DNA from 2 places in the Mesorhizobium sp. KACC 23794 genome. Region 1 is predicted to be linked to the other one. Evidence: predicted binding sites of a transcription regulator. Region 1 holds the regulator's gene; the other holds the start of a gene.

The links. Region 1 encodes PhoB, which activates phosphate uptake and scavenging genes when phosphate is short. Its sites were predicted from a motif close to TGTCATNNANCTGTCAT; they were not measured.
Region 2: ACSBOB_RS16890 (bifunctional 2',3'-cyclic-nucleotide 2'-phosphodiesterase/3'-nucleotidase) is a predicted target of PhoB. The motif match lies at 2,171-2,187, and genes of this name have one in related genera.

What each region holds. Positions count from the first base shown of each region.
Region 1 is NZ_CP197465.1:1,041,023-1,048,878, reverse strand. Features, by position in the region: gene ACSBOB_RS05335 (UDP-glucose dehydrogenase family protein) at 1-915, opposite strand, end outside; gene ACSBOB_RS05330 (MFS transporter) at 1,119-2,360, opposite strand; gene ACSBOB_RS05325 (hypothetical protein) at 2,502-2,681, opposite strand; gene ACSBOB_RS05320 (hypothetical protein) at 2,971-3,147, shown strand; gene ACSBOB_RS05315 (hypothetical protein) at 3,260-3,622, shown strand; gene ACSBOB_RS05310 (hypothetical protein) at 3,663-3,887, shown strand; gene ACSBOB_RS05305 (hypothetical protein) at 4,403-4,849, shown strand; gene ACSBOB_RS05300 (hypothetical protein) at 5,009-5,227, opposite strand; gene phoB (phosphate regulon transcriptional regulator PhoB) at 5,375-6,064, opposite strand; gene phoU (phosphate signaling complex protein PhoU) at 6,081-6,788, opposite strand; gene pstB (phosphate ABC transporter ATP-binding protein PstB) at 6,963-7,787, opposite strand; gene pstA (phosphate ABC transporter permease PstA) at 7,805-7,856, opposite strand, start outside.
Region 2 is NZ_CP197465.1:3,453,498-3,461,353, forward strand. Features, by position in the region: gene ACSBOB_RS16880 (5-formyltetrahydrofolate cyclo-ligase) at 1-557, opposite strand, end outside; gene ACSBOB_RS16885 (cytochrome P450) at 658-2,064, opposite strand; gene ACSBOB_RS16890 (bifunctional 2',3'-cyclic-nucleotide 2'-phosphodiesterase/3'-nucleotidase) at 2,275-4,254, shown strand; gene ACSBOB_RS16895 (FMN-dependent NADH-azoreductase) at 4,324-4,953, opposite strand; gene ACSBOB_RS16900 (LysR family transcriptional regulator) at 5,077-5,976, shown strand; gene ACSBOB_RS16905 (hypothetical protein) at 6,076-6,507, opposite strand; gene ACSBOB_RS16910 (class I SAM-dependent methyltransferase) at 6,588-7,844, opposite strand.

The DNA of each region.
Region 1 (7,856 bases):
GGCCATGACCTTGCGGGCCATAGCCCGCTTGCGGGTGTCGTTGACCGCGACGGTGGTCTCGATGAGGCGGACGGGGCTCGCCGCGTCCTGCGCCGCCTTGACCAGCGCCAGCGTGTCCTTGGGAAAGCACGAGCCGCCGTAACCCGGGCCGGCATGCAGGAATTTCGCGCCGATGCGCTGGTCGAGCCCGATGCCGCGCGCCACGTCCTGCACGTCGGCGTCGAGCGCCTCGCAGAGGTCGGCCATCTCGTTGATGAAGGTGATCTTCATGGCGAGATAGGCGTTGGCGGCGTATTTGATGAGTTCGGCCGAGCGGCGCGACGTGTACATGATCGGTGCGGCGTTGAGGTAGAGCGGGCGGTAGACCTCGGCCATGATCGCCTGCGCCCGCTCGTCGTCGATGCCGATAACGATGCGGTCGGGCCGCTTGAAGTCTGAGATCGCCGCGCCCTCGCGCAGGAACTCCGGATTGGAGACCACCGCGAAATCGGCGTCCGGGTTGGTCTCGCGGATGATGCGCTCGACCTCGTCGCCGGTGCCGACCGGCACGGTCGATTTCGTGACGATGACGGTGAAGCCGCGCAGCGCGCCGGCGATCTGCCGGGCGGCGGCATAGACGTGGCTCAAATCGGCATGGCCGTCGCCGCGCCGCGACGGCGTGCCGACCGCCATGAACACCACCTCGGCGCCGCCGATCGCCGCGTTAAGGTCGGATTCGAAACTGAGGCGCCCTGCCCGCAGATTGGCCGAGACCAGATCGCCCAGACCCGGCTCGTAGATCGGGATCTTTCCGCCGCGCAAGGCGTCGATCTTGCCGAGATCGCTGTCGATGCAGACGACCTGGTGTCCGAAATCGGCGAAACAGGCTGCCGAGACCAGTCCGACATAGCCGGCACCAACCATCAATATACGCATAGACTACCTTCTCTCGGATGAGGGCATGCTTCCCCGCAAAGCCTGCCCACGCGGTGGGCGGCGCATCCCTACGCCGGATCGACGCACCGGCCAACAGAAACATTTGCCGCGTAATTTCCCATGCGAATGCGACAATGGGATAAACGTCGGGGCCTATCGATCCGCACCGGGAGAGTCCGCGGCAATTCCGGAGGGCGACGGCTTCATTCCCGCCCTTGCAGATGGCGGATGTCGCGCATCTTCGGGAACAGCCAGGCCCAAAGCCCGGCGACGGCGATCGCCCCGACGCCGCCGAAGACGACGGCCGGAACTGTGCCCATGAAGGCAGCCATGGTCCCGGCGCGGAACTCGCCGAGTTCGTTGGACGCCCCGACGAAGACCATGTTGACCGCATTGACGCGGCCGCGCACCTCGTCCGGCGTCCACAGCTGGATCAAGGTCTCGCGCACATAGACGCTGACCATGTCGGTGGCGCCGAGCATGGCGAGCGCGAAGATCGAGACCCAGACGATCGTCGAGACGCCGAAGACGACGGTGAAGGCGCCGAACAGCCCGACGAAGACCAGAAGGATGATGCCGGCATGATCGCGCAGGGGATGGCCGGCGAGCCAGACGGCAACCGCCAGGGCGCCGATGCCGGGAGCCGAGCGCAGCATCCCCAGGCCCCATGGGCCGAGATCGAGGATGTCGCGGGCATAGACGGGCAGCAGCGCCACCGCCCCCGACAGCAGCACGGCGAAAAGGTCCAGCGATATCGCGCCCAGCACGACCTTCTCGCTCCAGATGTAGCGGAAACCTGCAAACAGCGTGTCGAGTGACGGACGTTCGGTCCCGGTTCTTTGCACCGGTTTCGGGATGATGAAAACGAGGCCGGCACTGGCCATCATCAGCAAGGCCGCGATGCCATAAGCGATCTCGGACGACAGCCCGTAGAGCAGGCCGCCGGCGACAGGCCCGACAATCGTCGCCGTCTGCCAGGCAGAGGAATTCCAGGCCACCGCGTTGGCGAAATCCTTCGGCGGCACGAGATTGGCGACCAGCGAGGCCGCGGCCGGGCCGAAGAAGGCACGCGCCACGCCGAACACGGCGAGCACGATGAAGATCGGCACAACGCCGGTCAGGCCGCGCAGCGAGAGCAGAAGCAGCGCCAGGGCACAGACGGCCTCCAGCATTGCGGCAAACCCCATGATCAGGCGGCGGCCGAACCGGTCGGCGATCGCTCCCGTCACCAGGACAAGCAGCAGCGACGGGATGAACTGCACGATGCCGACCAGGCCGAGGTCGAACGGATCGCGGGTAAGATCGTAGACCTGCCAGCCAACGGCGACGGAAACGATCTGCGTGGAGAACGTCGCCAGGAACCGTGCCGACCAGAAGGCCAGGAACGGGCGGTGCCGGAAGGCAGCATAACGCTGGCTGTCGGCGGTCGCGGCTTCAGAGGACATCGGGCTCGATATGCGAGAGATATGAAGAACCGCGCTGTCCTTAGCGCGGATCGCGACGTTTATCGCCTCTTAATTCAAAGCTGGACCAGGAATAATGCAGCCGGCCGCTCGAAATCGACGGATCGATCGTGCATCCCCGGCTCAGCCCTCGGCCTTGAACGTCTTCGCCTCATCTCGGATCTTCTCCCAGTCGTTGCCGTGACGGTTCAACAACTCACGCGCCTGATTGGGAGAGAGATCGGTGGTCTCGGCCAGATGCTGGACTTCGAGCTCGCGGCCTTTCGCCAGCCGTCCACCCTCCGGTGTCCTTTTCTTCGCCATATCGATGATTCCTTATGACGAGGATGAACGCATCGATGACGAAAAGGTCGCATGTCGATGTAACCTTGCCCTCTGGACATTTCAGCGAGCCCGCGCACGGGGTCGGAACCTCCGCCTGCCCAGCCGAGTTTCAGGTGCGGCAAAGGAGTTTCTCGATGATCAAATGGCTTGTCAGGCTTGGCCTTGCGTTCGTGGCAACGCGGCTCGCAGCAAAATACATGGCGCCCCAGGCTGAAGCAGAACCCGCGGGCGCGCCGCCACGAAAGCGCCGGCAGCGGAGGGCCGCGACGTGACAAGGTTTGGATTGGCAGTTGCCGCGCTGACGGGGTATGTGGCCTACAGGCTCGGGTGCAGGCTGGTCGAGGAGAACAGCAGCGACAAGCCGCCGATGGAAAAGCCGCGCAAGGTGCGCCGGTCTCCGCCCGCGCATGTGGGCGTCGACGTGTCGGCGAAAACCGCCGATTAAAGGTAATGCCGCGCCTCCCTGCCGATTTCCGCACATGCCGGTCGTTTCGGTGATAGGCTGAAGCCGCGCCCAAGATTCTGCGGGCGCGTCCACACCAGGATCGGACATCGTCATGCATGCGCTTGAATGGGTTCCTCCCGCTCTTTTCGGAGCGGGCACGGGGGCTCTCGCTCTGGCGATCGTCGGATTCAGCTGGGGCGGCTGGGTGACGGCAAGCGGCGCGCAACGCATGTCCAGCGACGCTGCCGCGATCGCGGTTGCGGCCAGCCTCACCCCCTACTGTCTGGAGCGGTCGAAGAGCGATCCGCTGTCGGCCGGCATTCTGGCGGATATAAAGATCGCCAGGGCTTTCCAGCGGGCCGGGCTCGTCGAGCAGGCCGGCTGGGCGACGCCGCTCGGCGAGGAGAGGCCCAATCGCCAACTGGCCGCGGCGTGCGGGCAGGCGCTCACCGCGCAGGCCTTGCCCGTTCAATGAAATTGCTCCGCACAGCGGAGCGGCGCCAGGACCGACGACGATGCTGACTTCCACCTTCACGGCAATGCGGGCACAAGGCGTGCCCATCCGGGCATTGCGCAATGCGGCGAAACTGAACTTCCGCGTCACCACCTCGACCTCGGGGGAACCGGCCGACGGCCCTCCGGCGCATGCGACACAAAACTTCTGGACGGAGGTTGTTTCGGCGCGCCGGGCCTACCGCAAGAAGACCGGCCACAATATCGAGGACATTCTTTCTGCCTGAGCCGGGCGCGGACCTACGCAAGCCATCAATCAGAAGGTGATGCTGCTCAGGGCCAGGTAGAGAGCAGATCCCACCACGGAGGCGGCGAGCAGGATCAGCAGCAATGCGGCGGGCTCGGCCGCCAATCGCCCGAGATACCTCACAAGCCACCGCCTTGCCGAGCAGGCACCCGATCCCTTTGGGACGGTGGCGTTTCTTGCTGCCGACACGAAAAATTGGAAGACATGACGTCCTACTTCCCGGCTGGGGCCAGGGCGGATCGTCAGCCCTCAATCGACAGCGCCCTAAAAAAGGCTGCCGATCGCAAGATGCTATCAGCATGCCGTCGGGATAGCGAATTTATTCGCGGCCGGGGAAGAGCGGATTATACCAACGGCGTTTGAATTTGACCGCCGCCGGTATCGGGCATTGCCGGATTTTCCACGCTGATGCAATACAATGTCGGAGGGATATAGGAAAAGTTTCCTTGCTCTTTTCCGCCTCTCTGCTATTGTGCTTTCCGAACGGAGGCTGGAATGGACCGGGCGGAACGCGAAAATGAGCAGGAGACGCTGAAGGGCATCGCAGCGGTGCTGCTCAGGCTCGCCGTTCTGGCCGAGTTCCTTTGCGTCCTGCCGCTCTGGATTCGCGTTCTGGTGTTGGCGCTCTTGCGGCCGGCCGAGGCCGTTGCGCGGGCGTTTGCTATCGAGCAGGCTGGCGGCGCGCTTGCCTTGCCAGCGGCTGCGGTCGGCGGGGCGGATGCCGATGGCTGCGCCGAGGCTTTGCGGCTCGCCCGCTGCTTCCGCGCGCTAGCCGTCGTCTTCGGCGGCTTGCAGGGTTTTTTCGCCGGACTGCGGCTGTTTCGCGGCGGGCCGAACCGGCGTCTTGCGCAAAACGGATCGGCGATGGCTTGGCAGGATCACGCAATGAGGGCGCGGCGCGCAATGGCTTGCAGCGGGGCGGGGCTCATCGATACGTCGTGACCGCTGGGGCGGCGGCTAAAAGACCCGCCGAGCCGACCCGCCCGGCTTTCGGATCGGGCTCTGACTTGTTGAGGATTCGAACGCCACCCGCCAGCTGCGCTTTGCGGGGGGTGTTGGTATGCCTATGCCAATGGCGGTCAGGGTTAACCGACGTCGGTCTCAGTGCTCGGTCAGTGCTTCGTTGAGCAGGTCGAGGTCGACGTAGAAATAGCGGACCAGGCAGCGCTGGACTTCTTCGGTGTCGAAGCCGTGGCTTCTGAGATAGGAGACCGATTCATGGATGGCGCGGCGGTCGACCAGCTTGGTCTTGCGGTCGTCCTGGGCGTCCATGAGGGCGTCCATCTCGGCGATGTTCCGATCCTTGGGCAGGATTTGCATATGGTTTCCCGGAGCCTTCATGCCTGCCAGAGTAGCGAGTTAAGGATAACAAAACGCTAATGCGGCGAGGTAGCGCGCCGAGCAATGTTGAAGGAATGAGATTGCGCAGGAATGACGCCCGCCGCGGAACCGCGACGGGATGGGCAATCATTCTTCGCTTATGGAATAGCCGGCGCCGCGCACCGTACGGATGACGTCCGGCAGCCGGCCGGTGTTGACCGCCTTGCGCAGCCGGCCGACATGCACGTCGACGGTCCGCTCGTCGATGTAGATCGTCTCGCCCCAGACATTGTCGAGCAGTTGCCCGCGCGAAAACACCCGGCCGGGATGCCGCATCATGAATTCGAGCAGCCGGAATTCTGTCGGCCCGAGCCTGATCTCGCTCTTCTTGCGATAGACGCGGTGGGATTCCCGGTCGAGCACGATGTCGCCGACCTTCAGCACCGAAGACAGCACCTCCGGCTTGGCACGCCGCAGCAGCGCCTTCACACGGGCCACGAATTCCGGCGTCGAGAACGGTTTTACCAGATAGTCGTCGGCCCCCGTAGCCAGCCCGCGCACCCGGTCGCTCTCCTCGCCACGCGCCGTCAGCATGATGATCGGCAGCCGCTCGGTTTCGGGCCGCATCCTGAGCCGCCGACAGAGTTCTATGCCGGACACCGCCGGCAGCATCCAGTCGAGCACCAGCAGGTCGGGCACGTTCTCCTGCAGGCGGATTTCCGCCTCGTCGCCGCGCATGACGACTTCGACCTGATAGCCTTCCGATTCCAGATTGTAGCGGAGGAGGACGCCCAACGGCTCCTCGTCCTCGACCACCATCACCTTCGGAGCGATCATCGCGCCTCGCTTGCCGTTATTCGGCGAGGACGGTCGTTGCCGTCTCGTCGAGTTTCGGGCGGTTCGCCGGAAGCTGCGAACCGGTCAGGACATAATAGGCGTTTTCCGCGATGTTGGTCACGTGGTCGCCGATGCGTTCCAAATTCTTGGCGCAGAACAGGAGGTGCGTGCAGGCGGTGATGTTGCGCGGATCCTCCATCATATAGGTCAGGAGTTCGCGGAACACCGAAGTATACTTGAGGTCGACCTTCTCATCCTCGGCGCGCAGCCGGTCGAGTTCGCTGGGCCGGCGCCCGGTATAGGCGGCGACCACGCCTTCGATCTGGGCGAGCACCAGCGTCGCCATGTCGTCGATGCCGTGCGACAGGCCGCGCGGCGTGGCGCCTTCGCCGATCGCGCCGACGCGCTTGGCGACGTTCTTGGCAAGATCGCCGATGCGTTCGAGGTCGCCGGCCATGCGGATGGCGCCGAGCACGGCGCGCAGATCTTGCGCCATCGGCTGGCGCTTGGCGATCAGCGTGATCGCCCGGTCATCCAGCTCGCGCTGCTTGGCGTCCATGACGGTATCTTCGGAGATGATCCGCTGCGCCGCCGCCGTGTCGGTGTGCAGCAGCGCCCGGATCGAATCGCCGACCATCGAACTCGACAGGCCCGCCATGTCGCGGATCAGCTGGTCGATCTGTTTCAGATCCTCGTCAAACGAGGCAACTGTGTGTTCGCGCATCAAATAACTCCAAAATTCATGGAAGCACCGGGGAACCGCGAGCGAAATGCGTCAGGACGAGGCGAAAATGGTGAGGTTCGAGAACCGGAGCGGAGCGTACATTTTAGTACGTGAGCACCGGAAGCGCAGAACCTCAACATTTGCAGCCCGTCATCACGCATTTCGACGCGGTTCCTAGCCGAAGCGGCCGGTGATGTAGTCCTGCGTGCGCTTGTCGTCGGGGTTGGTGAACATCTTGTCCGTCGCCCCTTCCTCGACCAGGTAGCCCAGATGGAACATGGCGGTGCGCTGCGACACGCGCGCCGCCTGCTGCATGGAGTGGGTGACGATGACGATCGTGTAGTTGGCGCGCAGCTCGTCGATCAGTTCCTCCACCTTCGCGGTGGCGATCGGGTCGAGCGCCGAGCAGGGCTCGTCCATCAGGATGACTTCAGGCGACACCGCGATGGCGCGGGCGATGCAGAGACGCTGCTGCTGGCCGCCGGAAAGGCCGGTGCCCGGCTCGTTCAAACGGTCCTTGGCCTCGTTCCAGAGAGCCGCTTTCTTCAGGCTGGACTCGACGATTCCGTCGAGGTCGGCCTTGCTCTTGGCGAGGCCATGGATCTTCGGCCCGTAGGCGACGTTCTCGTAGATCGACTTAGGGAACGGATTGGGTTTTTGGAACACCATGCCGACGCGGGCCCTGAGTTCCACCACGTCGATCTTGGGATCGTAGATGTCTTCGTTGTCGAGCGTGATCTTGCCGGTGACGCGCGCCGAGTCGATCGTGTCGTTCATGCGGTTGAGGCACCGCAGGAAGGTCGACTTGCCGCAGCCCGACGGGCCGATCAGCGCCGTCACCTGGTTCTGCCGGACGTCGAGTTCGACGTCGAACAGCGCCTGCTTCGGCCCGTAGAAAACGCCAACCTTGCGGCCCTGCATCTTGATCACTTCGTTGGGTTTCGCAGTCATGCTGCCGCTCACTGCCTGTTCCAGTTTCTGTTCGGTCATGATGTTCATGGGAACCTGCTCTCCGTCTACCAGCGACGCTCGAAACGGCGCCTGAGCACGATTGCGGTGATGTTCATC
Region 2 (7,856 bases), 2.4 Mb from region 1:
ATGTCGTACGGCTGCGGGCGGATCGTCGGAACGGCCTGCATCGCATAACCGACGCCGATCGTCAGCGGCTTTGCCGGCAGGGACGCCAGCGTCCGGTCGAAGAAGCCGCCGCCATAGCCGAGCCGGTAGTTCTGCGGATCGAAGCCGACCAGCGGCGCAATCACGATGTCCGGGATGACCGGAGGACCGGCGGCCGGAACCGGTATGTTCCATACGCCTTTTTCCAGCGGATCGCCCGGCGCATAGGCGCGGAAGACCAGCGGGTGCGCCTTTTCGATGACGACCGGAAGCGCGATCCGTCCGCCGCCGGCGATGACGGTCCTCATCCACGGACGCAGGTCGGGCTCTCCGCGGAACGGCCAGTAGAGGCTGACGGTCCGTCCTTCGAGATCGCCAATCGTTTCGCTCAGCAGGACGGCGATGCGTTCGGACATGGCCTGCCGCGCGTCCGCCGCGATGGCGAGGCGCTCGCCGATCAACCGCTCGCGTTCGGCTTTTCGCCAGCGCGACAGGTCGGACGTCCCTGTCACGCGATCCTGTCCAGCCTGTTGCGACATCGTGACCGGCTCCGCCAATTGACCTGCGGAGCCTAGGCGTCGGGCCGCCCCGCCGCGGTCGTGTTTGCGACGTCGCAGGTCGACCTTGCCAGCGGTCCGGTCAGTGCGGCCGGCTGGCCGCCTCTTTCGGCAGCAGCTTTACCCACACTCCGTCCCTGGGGCGCAAGGTGATGGATGGAAACAGTGTGGTCGGCCGGTCGCGCTGCCATTCCACGCCGAAATGCTGGACGATCGTCGCGAGGACGAGGATGGCTTCCATCATGGCGAAGCGCTGGCCGATGCAGATGCGCGGGCCGCCGCCGAACGGCATGTAGGCAAACCTCGGCAGCCGCCGCGCCAGCCCGTCCAGCCAGCGTTCCGGCCGAAAAGTTTCCGGATCCTCGAAATGGCGCGGGTCGCGATGCAGCACCCAGGGCGAGATGAAGATGGTCGTGCCGGGGCCGAACTCATAGCCGCCGAGATGGAACGGGCCGGTGGATTCGCGGCCGATCGCCCAGGCCGGCGGATAGAGCCGCATGGCTTCCAGCACCACGCTTTCCGTAAATTTCAGGTGCGGCAGGTCCTCCGCCGTCGCGTCGCGGCCGCCCAGCGCCTCGTCGATTTCGGCGGCGAGCCGTTGCGCTACCTCGGCGTCCTGGCCGATCAGGTAAAAACTCCACGAAAGCGCCAGCGCCGTCGTTTCGTGGCCGGCCAGCAGCAGCGTCAGGGTCTCGTCGCGCAACTGGCTGTCCGACATGCCTTGTTCGGATTCGTCTTTTGCCGCCATCAGCCGCGACAGGAAATCCTGGCGGCCGTGGTAGCCGTGGGCGCGGCGTTCGTCGATCATGCGGGCGATGATCCGCTCGCCGGTGGCGATGGCGCGCCGGTAGCGGATGTGGCCGGGTAGCGGCACCCAGTCCGGAATGACCACGGGCCGCTTGAACCTGGAAGCAATCTCGACCGTGAGGTCGTGGACGGCATGGTCCATGTCGGCGATGTCCTGCTCCACCTCGGAGTTCATGAAGGCCTTGGCCGCGATCCGCAGCGTCAGCGCCATCATCTCCGCATGCATGTCGCGGATTTCGCTAGCCTTCCATCCGCCGGCAGCACTCCTCGCCAGCGCCACGATGTCGGGTCCATACCCTTGCAACTGCTGGCCTGCGAAGGCGGGTGCCGCCAGCCGGCGGTTGCGCTGCCACAATTCGCCCTCGGCGGTCAGCAATCCCTTGCCGAACACCGCCGTCACATGCCGCCAGATGACCCGGTTCTTGATGAAATTCTGGTGATCCTTGACCAGGATCTTTTCGATGTCGTCCGATCTGTTGACCAGTACCGACGGCCATCCGGCGAGATCGTAGCTGACCAGGTCGCCGAAGATGCGCTGCGTCTGGGTGAGGAAGCCGAGTTCGTCGCGGCCGAACTGCAAGGAGTTGCCGAGCAGCGGAATGCCGCGCGGGCCGGGCGGGCGGCTGGGTTGCGGCCGACGCGGCAGTAAGGTCGGGCTGACCTGCGGAGAAAGCTGGGTCACGTGCGGCGCCTCGCTTTGTCACCCTGGAGGAACGGAGACTGGGCCACGCATTTGCCGGTGTCAACAAGGCCCGTACTGGCTCCCGCGCGGTCGACAAGTCGTCCGCTGTCACGCCATGGTCACCCGTATCTGCTGGACTCGGGCGATGATCGGCGCAAGACTTGGGCTTCAGGCTGGGGTCGTTTGCCGACTTATCTTCGAGGAGAAAACATGTCCGGTTCCTTGTCTCTTTCCCGCCGCTCGTTCCTGGCGAGCGGTGCCGCCGCGACGGCGCTCATCGTGCTCCATCCGTTTTCGGCCCGCGCCCAGGCCAACCAGGCGCATCTGCGCATCATGGAGACCACCGACATCCATGTGAACGTGCTGCCCTACGATTACTACGCCGACAAACCAAACGACACGATGGGCCTGTCGCGCACGGCCTCGCTGATCGACGCGGTGCGCAAGGAAGCCACCAACGCCATGCTGATCGACAATGGCGATCTTTTGCAGGGCAATCCGATGGGCGACTACATCGCCTATGAGAAGGGCATGAAGGAGGGCGATCTCCATCCGGTCATGAAGGGCATGAACCTGCTCGGCTACGAATGCTCGACGCTCGGCAACCACGAGTTCAACTACGGCCTGTCGTTCCTCGACAAGGTGCTGGCGGGAGCGAATTTCCCCTTCGTCTGCGCCAATCTGGTGCGCGGAACCGAACTCGCCGCCAATCCGCGCGAGGACAAGCTCTATCTCAAGCCCTATGTCATCCTCGAAAAGTCCATCAAGGACGGCTCCGGCTCTGAACAGCCGATAAAAATCGGCGTCATCGGCTTCGTGCCGCCGCAGATCATGCTGTGGGACGCCAAGAACCTGACCGGCAACGTCGTCACCCGCGACATCGTCGAGGCGGCGAAAGCCTGGGTGCCGCAGATCAGGGAGGAGGGCGCCGACGTCGTGATCGCGCTGTCGCATTCCGGCATCGACGTGAAGCAGGGCGACATGATGGAGAACGCTTCCTTCTTCGTCGCCGGCGTGGAGGGCATCGATGCCGTCTTCACCGGTCACCAGCATCTTGTTTTCCCCGGCAAGAAGGATTTTCAGGAATTGGCCGGCGTCGACACGGCCGCCGGCACGCTGCAGGGCAAGCCCGCGGTGATGGGCGGTTTCTGGGGCTCGCATATGGGCCTGATCGACCTCTTGCTGGAGCGCGACGGCTCGAAATGGAGGATCGTTTCGGCGACGTCGGAAGCGCGGCCGATCTATGAGCGCGTCGAGAACAAGAACAAGGCCACCGTCGCTGACGATCCGCGCATCGTCGAGGCGCTGAAAGAAGACCACGAGGCGACGCTCGCCTATGTCAGGCGGCCGGTCGGCAAGACCTCCGCGCCGCTCTATTCCTACTTCGCGCTGGTCGCCGACGACCCGTCCGTGCAGATCGTCAGCCAGGCGCAGACCTGGTACATCAAGGACCTGCTCAAGGAAACGCAGTGGAAGGACCTGCCGGTCCTGTCGGCAGCGGCGCCCTTCAAGTCGGGCGGGCGCGGCGGGCCGGATTATTATACCGATGTCCCCGCCGGCGACATCGCAATCAAGAATGTCGCGGACCTTTATCTCTATCCGAACACGGTGCGCGCCGTGGAAATCAACGGCGCGCAGGTGAAGGAGTGGCTGGAGATGTCGGCCGGCATCTTCAACACGGTCGAGGCCGGCAAAGCCGACCAGGCGCTGATCAACCTCGATTTCCCGTCCTACAATTTCGACGTGATCGACGGCGTTACCTACAGGATCGACCTGTCGCAGCCGCCGAAATACGATCCGAAGGGTGGGGTGGTAAATGCCTCGTCCGAGCGCATCGCCGACCTGATGTTCGACGGAAAACCGATCGACCCGGCCCAAAAGTTCGTCGTCGCCACCAATAATTACCGGGCCGGCGGCGGCGGCAATTTCCCGGAGATCAACGCCTCGAAGATCATCTTCGAGGCGCCGGATACAAATCGCGACGTGATCGTGCGCTACATCATCGCCGAAGGCACGATCAATCCCTCGGCTGATGCCAACTGGAGCTTTTCGCCGCTGGCGAACACCTCGGTGCTGTTCGAGACCGGCCCCAAGGCCAAGGATTTCATCGCCGACCAGAAGGCGGTGAAGATCGAGGCGGCCGGCGACGGCGAGAACGGGTTTGCGAAGTACCGCATCACGCTTGGGTGACGGAAGCGAGTTGCAAGGCAATTCCCAGCCGGGATGCAGCAACGGGCCGGGGAGGCAAGTCCTCTCCGGTCAGGCCGCCTTTGCAAAGGGCCTTGCCGCCAGTTCCCGGACCGAGGCGGTGGCCTTCGCCAGCGCCTGGCTGACCGCATCCTCGCCCATTCCTACGCCTTCGATGCGGATCACTTCGACGTCGGTGATGCCGATGAAGCCGAGGACGGACTTCAGATAGGGAATGGCGAAGTCGTATACCGCCGACGGGCCTTCGGAATAGATGCCCCCCGACGCAAGCACGATATAGACCTTCTTGCCGGTCACGAGGCCCCTCGGGCCGTTCTCGCCATAGGAGAACGTCTTGCCGGAGCGGGCGATGTGATCGATCCATGATTTCAGCGTCGAGGAAATGCCGAAATTGATCATGCCGGTCGACAGGATGATGTGATCTGCAGACAGTAATTCGTCGATGGCGTGGTCGGACACGCCTACGACCTCCGACTGGTGGGCGTCGCGTGACTCGGGCGGCGTATAGATGCCGGACGCATAGGCCGGCTCGATATGCGGAAGCGGGTTCTTCACGAGATCGCGGGTGACGACGGAACTGCCGGGCAGGGCCTTGTGCAGTTCCTCGGCGAGTTCGGTTGCAACCTTCGTGGAGAGCGAGGCTTCGCCGCGCGGGCTCGATGTGACAAGCAGAATGGACATTGCCGTTTTCCTTCAATCATGACCGGCCAACGTCTCGGGCCGCCAGGCATTGAGATAGGAGGCGCTATCCATTATAAAAATCGGGAAAATCTCTATCCAACATATCGATATTTTGGATGCATCATGCAGGCCAATCCGACCCTCGACCAGTTGCTGACATTCCTGACCATTGCCGAGACAGGCAGTTTCTCGGCTGCAGGGCGCCGTCTGAACCGGGCGCAGTCGGTGATCAGCTACACCATCGCCAACCTCGAGGCGCAGCTGGAGCTGAAACTCTTCTCCCGTGCCGGCACGCGCGAACCGACGCTGACGGCGGCGGGCGAGGCGATGTTGCCTGATGCCCGTCGCATGATCGGCGTCCTTCAGGATATCCGTGCTCTTGCGGAGGGGCTGCATGCCGGGCTGGAAGCCGAGCTCTCCATCGCCGTCGACGTGACCCTGCCGTCGCCTGCGCTGATCGATGTCTTGAACGCCTTCGAAGCCCAGTTCCCTACCGTTGCCTTGGTTCTCAGCGTCGGCGCGCTCGGCATCGTGTGGGATCAGCTTCTGGAGCGGCAGAGCGACGTCACCTTCGGCGGTCCGCCCGTGGTGCTGGCGCCAGGCCTCGTCTCCATCCGGATCGGCAGCGCTTCCATGACACCAGTGGCGGCGCCTAGTCATCCTCTGGCAGTCTATCCTGGGCGAGTGCCGCTGTCGGCGGCTCGCGAGCATATCCAGTTGGTCGTCTCGGATCCGACGAAGATGACCAAAGGCCGCGACTTCGGCGTGTTCGCCTATCGCACGTGGCGCATGACCGACATGAACACGAAATACCGGCTCATCCTGTCCGGCCTCGGGTGGGGCGGCTTGCCGTCATGGATGATCGCCGATGACGTGGCCGCTGGTCGCCTCGTCGTGCTCGACCTCGAGCCCTATCCTGTCAGGCCCTATTCGCTTTACGCTTTCCATCGCGCCGACAAGCCGCCGGGCCCGGCAGCCAGCTGGCTGATCGACCGGTTCAAGCAGCGGCTCGGGGACATGTGATACCAACGGCCTTTGGCATTGACCGTTGGTATGAGATTGCGCTTGCCGCAAAAGCCGCCGGCATCCGGCCAGCAGTCCGCCCCACGAAGGTAGGTGTGGTTACTTGATCGACGGCGAGGTGATTCCGCCCGAGGACAAGCCTATCCCATTGTTGCCGAAGGGCGCGGTTCTCGGAATGCCGATCTGGTTGCCGCCGCCATACGGGTTCTGTCCGACATTCTGGCCGAGCGGGTCGATGGGCACCTCAAGCGGCGGCATTTCCCTGGATGCGCCCACGCTGGGAAGGGTGGGGTTCGGCGTGTCGTCTTCGATGATCGAACCGGTCACCTCATTGTCGATGACAGGGCCGCCCGATCCGCCTGAACTCGCCGTTCCCGAATTGAACGATCCACCGGCGCTGGGCGCCATCACTGACGGGCAAGTTGCAGCCGGATTGTTGATCACGTCGCCGCAGGAACCGCCTGGCGTCTGTGCCCACCCGGCACCGGCGCCGGCCAGCAGGATCGCCGCTGCAGCAAGAGTCATTCTCATGGGAACCTCCTGATTCTGTCATGCGGCTTCGAACCGCTTCAGAAGGCAACGCGCCGGGGCAGGCTTGGTTTCAGCCGGGATCAGCTGCGGTAGATCACTTGTCTGACATCGATATATTCGGCGCGGAACCCGGCCTCGCAGTAATGCAGGTAGAACTCCCACAGGCGGCGGAAGCGGTCGTCGAAACCGAGTGGCACGATGCGCTCCCACGAGGAGAGGAACCGGTCGCGCCATTCCGCCAGCGTGCGCGCATAGTCTTGCGGGAAGATGCGCTCGCGCGCCAGCCTCAACCCTTGCTCCGCGCCGAGCGCCTTCAGGATGCGCGGCGTCGGCAGCATGCCGCCGGGAAAGACGTAACGCTGGATGAAGTCCGGGCGGGCGCGGTAGATCGGGTAGGCTTCTTCGTTGATGGTGATGATCTGCATGCCGGCCGTGCCGCCGGCCCTCAGGCACTGCTTCACCTTGGAGAAGAACACCGGCCAGTATTTCTCGCCGACCGCCTCGAACATCTCGATCGAGGCGATGCGGTCATAAGTTCCCGTCTCGTCGCGATAGTCCTGCAGCTTGATGGTCACCTTGTCGGAAAGCCCGGCATCGGCGATTCGTTTCTGCGCGAAGTCGTGCTGCTCGCGGCTGATGGTCAGGCCGGTGACGCGGGCGCCGATCTCGCGGGCGACGAACTCGGCGAAGCCGCCCCAGCCGCAGCCGATCTCCAGCACATGGTCCTTGCCGGTGATGCCGATGTCGGTCGCCAGCGCCCTGTATTTGGCGCGCTGGGCGCTTTCGAGGTCGTTGGCGCCCTCCGTATAGATCGCCGAGGAATAAGTCATCGTCGGGTCGAGCCACTCGCTGTAGAAAGCGTTGCCGAGATCGTAATGGGCGGAGATGTTTCGTTTCGACCCTTTGTGGGTATTGGCGTTCAGCCAGTGGCGGAAGCGCTGGAAGACGGTGAGCAGCCGGCTGGCGCCGCCGGCGACCTTCTCGCCCATCTCCATGTTGACCACGAAAAGCTCGAGGAAGGTGGTCACGTCGGGGCTGTCCCAGTCGCCGTCGAAATACGATTCAGCAACGCCGATCGTGCCGCCGGTGAAGGCGCGGCCGGGCAGACGCCAATTGTGCAGGACGACCTCGGCGGTCGGCCCCTCGGCCTTGCCCTCGATCTTGAAGCGGCGGCCTTCCGGCGTGTTGATGGTCAGCGATCCGCGCGGCAGGTGGAGCGCGGTCGCCAGGACGCGGCGTGCCTTGCCCGGCAGGGTGCGCGCCACTTCGGCGAAATTATGCTCCGTAAGGTCGACTGCGTTGCCGGCGATATCGCCCGTGTTGCCTTCCCTGCTCATTGCCCGTTCCTG